DNA from 2 places in the Pectobacterium odoriferum genome. Region 1 is predicted to be linked to the other one. Evidence: predicted binding sites of a transcription regulator. Region 1 holds the regulator's gene; the other holds the start of a gene.
The links. Region 1 encodes Fur, which represses iron uptake genes when iron is present. Its sites were predicted from a motif close to ATAATAATGAGAACNACTATCAA; they were not measured.

Region 1 (2,207 bases):
CGGTGTTGTACCGTATTAAATTTGCCGATCATCACCAGACGGGCAACAAGTGGTGCATCTATCCGATGTATGACTTCACCCACTGCATTTCCGATGCGTTGGAAGGGATCACGCATTCGCTGTGTACGCTGGAATTCCAGGACAACCGCCGTCTGTATGACTGGGTGCTGGATAACATCACCATTCCTTGTCACCCGCGTCAGTACGAGTTCTCCCGCCTTAATCTCGAATACGCGATTATGTCCAAGCGTAAGCTGAATCAGCTGGTTGTGGAAAACGTCGTTGAAGGATGGGACGATCCGCGTATGCCGACCATCTCTGGTTTACGCCGTCGTGGTTACAGCGCGTCATCTATCCGTGAGTTCTGTGTGCGCATTGGCGTAACGAAGCAGGACAACAACGTGGAAATGGCCGCGCTTGAGTCCTGTATCCGTGACGATCTGAATGAGAATGCTCCGCGTGCAATGGCCGTGTTGGATCCGGTCAAAGTCGTGATTGAGAATCTGCCCGCCGAGCATGAAGAGTTTGTCGCGATGCCAAACCATCCGAACAAGCCGGAAATGGGCTCACGTCAGGTCGCATTTAGCCGCGAAGTTTACATCGATCGCGCCGACTTCCGTGAAGAAGCCAACAAACAATACAAGCGTCTGGTGCTGGGTAAAGAAGTGCGTCTGCGTAATGCCTATGTGATCAAAGCAGAGCGCATTGAGAAAGATGAGCAGGGCACCATCACCACGATTTACTGTAGCTATGATGCGGAAACGCTGAGCAAAGATCCGGCTGACGGCCGTAAAGTGAAAGGCGTTATCCACTGGGTTTCTGCGGCACACGCGGTACCAGCAGAATTCCGCTTGTACGATCGCCTGTTCAGTGTGGCCAATCCGGGGGCGGCGGACGACTTCCTGTCGACGATTAATCCAGACTCACTGAAAATTACGCAAGGTTTTGTGGAAGCGAGTCTGGCGCAGGCGGAAGTAGAGAAAGCGTATCAGTTTGAGCGTGAAGGCTATTTCTGTGCTGACCGTGTTTACTCCAGTGCAGAACATCTGGTGTTTAACCGTACGGTTGGACTGCGAGATACCTGGGTAGGCTAAGGCCACCAGTAGAAGACAAAAATAAAACCGCCTCGGCGGTTTTATTTTTTTATGCGGTCGATTTATCGTGTGGAATCGTGCAGGGTTTCATCCTCTCGGCAATCCCCTTCACTGCAATGCCCATAGAGATACAGACTGTGGTTGGACAGTTTGATGCCGTGTCTTTCTGCGATCTCGCGCTGACGTGCTTCGATATATTCATCGCGGAATTCAATGACTTTGCCACAGTCGAGGCAAATTAAGTGATCGTGATGATGCTGCTGCGTCAATTCAAAGACGGATTTGCCACCTTCGAAGTTATGACGGGTTACGATACCCGCATCATCAAACTGGTTGAGTACGCGATAGACGGTAGCAAGACCAATCTCTTCGCCCATATCAATCAGTTTCTTATATAAATCTTCCGCACTGACGTGATGGCAGACAGGGTCCTGTAACACTTCCAGTATTTTCAGTCTTGGAAGAGTGACTTTCAGGCCGGCCTTCTTTAATGCGGTATTGTTGTCAGTCATGCGGGTTTAATCCTGTTGCTTACTTATCAATGGAGGCTGCCTAGCCTATGACATCGGTCGGCTCAAAAAATGCAAAAGCGTCTCAATTATAGAACCGCGCATACAAAATGAAAACAAGCGAATGTTAACAATATTGTCCCCATTCACACTATTGGTATACAACGCAATTCGTTGTTGATGAATGAGGAAATGATGATGCACGTACAAAGCCGATGGGATTATTGTACAGGTTTACTGATAGAAGTTAAAAAAATGTATCAATTATTATGAAAGGTTTTACCTATCAATGCTATTTTGGCTCTGATAGGGATTATCAGAGCCAAAATGGCTTAGCCAACCAGTTCTTGCAGGTTCAGCTCATCGCTGATCTGTTTCACCCACGTTGTCACGCGTTCGCTGGTCAGTTCAGGCTGACGGTCTTCATCGATAGCCAGGCCGATGAAGTGATTGTCGTCGGCGAGACCTTTAGAAGCTTCAAAGTAATAGCCCTCTGTTGGCCAGTGGCCGACAATCGTCGCGCCGCGAGGCTCAATAATGTCACGGATGGTGCCCATGGCATCACAGAAGTATTCTGCATAATCTTCCTGATCGCCGCAGCCAA
Region 2 (2,207 bases), 1.7 Mb from region 1:
TTACCAGCAGAGGCCGCCCTTGAAGGCGCAACGCAATATTCAGTCTATCATCCCGATTCTCTGCATCAGCCACAGTCTGATTGGCTAGCGGAAGAGGTGCCCGTTGCGTTGGTTTATAACGGCATATCGCATGTCGTCATGATGGCCTCACCGAAGGAACTGGAGCAGTTCGCACTCGGATTTTCTTTATCTGAAGGCATTATTCAATCACCAGCAGATATCTACGGCATTGATGTACAGGCCGCCTGTAACGGCATCGAAGTGCAGATTGAGCTTTCGAGCCGACGCTTCGCTGGGCTAAAAGAACGCCGCCGGGCGATGGATGGCCGTACAGGCTGCGGCGTATGTGGCGTAGAACAGCTCGCAGAAATCGGCAAACCGATCGCACCGCTACCCTTCACACAGACATTTTCCCTTAGCAAACTTGAAAACGCACTGGTACGGCTGCGCGATGTGCAGAAGATCGGTCAAGTGACGGGCTGCACTCACGCCGCAAGCTGGGTCGCGCCAGACGGCACGCTGTCCGGGGGGAGTGAAGACGTCGGCCGCCATGTCGCGCTCGATAAACTGCTAGGCACCCGAGCGAAACAGGGGTGGCAGCAAGGCGCTGCCCTAGTTTCTAGCCGGGCCAGCTATGAGATGGTCCAAAAATCCGCCATGTGCGGCGTGGAAATTCTGTTTGCTGTCTCAGCGGCCACCTCACTAGCCGTAGAGGTCGCACAGCGTTGTAACCTGACGCTGGTCGGTTTTTGTCGGCAGGGACATGCGACTATCTACACGCATCCGCAGCGTCTGAGCGTGTAAGAGACACCACCAAAGTCGCAGCGTTTTGCCGGTGACGGGTATAGATTAATTTGTTTTTACATAGTGTAATAACGATATAAGCGTTTGTTATCATGAAGTAAAGCAATCTGATTCATGCTACCCGCTCGAGAATAATCATTTTCAATATCATTTAATTAACTATAATGAAGGTATTGCTTACGCGGTACTAACAACACAGTGCCGTAACATTTTTTTTACAATGGAGATGCTAAACATGAGTTATTCACTGCCATCGCTGCCTTATGCTTATGACGCACTGGAACCGCATTTCGACAAAGAAACGATGGAAATTCACCATTCCAAACACCATCAGGCTTACGTCAATAATGCTAACGCCGCGCTGGAATCTCTGCCTGAACTGGCTACATTGTCTGCTGAAGAGCTGATCGCTCAACTGGATAAAGTTCCTGCGGAGAAAAGAACTGCACTGCGTAACAACGCTGGCGGCCACGTTAACCACAGCCTGTTCTGGAAAGGCCTGAAAGTAGGCACGACGCTGACTGGCGATCTGAAAGCCGCCATCGAGCGTGATTTCGGCAGCGTTGATGCGTTTAAAGAGAAATTTGAGCAAGCAGCAGCAACCCGCTTTGGTTCTGGCTGGGCGTGGCTGGTTCTGAAAGACGACGGCAAACTGGCCGTAGTGTCTACTGCAAACCAAGACAGCCCGCTGATGGGTGAAGCCGCTTCTGGTGCGTCTGGCTACCCAATCGTCGGTCTGGATGTGTGGGAACACGCTTACTACCTGAAATATCAGAACCTTCGTCCAGCTTATGCTAAAGCATTCTGGAACGTGTTGAACTGGGACGAAGCCGCCGCGCGTTTCGCTAGCGCAAAAAAATAAAACCGCTGAGTGCCTGATACCATCAGGCCTCTTCTGCATTTGAATATAAACTGGAATAACAGGCTGTTATTCCAGTTTTTTATTATCCCTACCCTACCTCGTAGCCGTATGTCCGCTGGCTATCCTCGCTCACTGCCGCATAAAGTTTCAGAGTAAAGTGCCGATATCTACTGCGGGTTTTTGTCATGTAGTTTTGTAGCTATATACCCTAAATAATTCGAGTTTCAGGACAAACGTTAACGTTTGAACAACGCAGAGCGTTGGCCCGCCAGGGCGAGGCTTATTTATAAGCCTTGTAACGCGGCAAGAGAGGGACAAATTCGTCGGGAACGAATTTGACCAGCCAACGGCTGGCCTTCGGTGAGAGACAGGATGTCTCTCATTTCATCCCGATGAGCTTACTCAAGTAAGTGATTAGGGTGACTAAACGCAGCCAACGCACATGCGGCTTGAAGTATGACGGGTATAAACTTGGTAAGCGGTAATCCGAGATGCTAACACCGCTAAGCAAGTGTGCATCAGGATAGTGAATTCGACTCAA

Region 2: sodA (superoxide dismutase [Mn]) is a predicted target of Fur. The motif match lies at 933-955, and genes of this name have one in related genera.

What each region holds. Positions count from the first base shown of each region.
Region 1 covers NZ_CP034938.1:1,535,848-1,538,054, forward strand. Annotated here, with positions in the region: gene glnS (glutamine--tRNA ligase) at 1-1,094, shown strand, start outside; gene fur (ferric iron uptake transcriptional regulator) at 1,157-1,606, opposite strand; gene fldA (flavodoxin FldA) at 1,936-2,207, opposite strand, start outside.
Region 2 covers NZ_CP034938.1:4,787,938-4,790,144, forward strand. Annotated here, with positions in the region: gene fdhD (formate dehydrogenase accessory sulfurtransferase FdhD) at 1-804, shown strand, start outside; gene sodA (superoxide dismutase [Mn]) at 1,040-1,666, shown strand.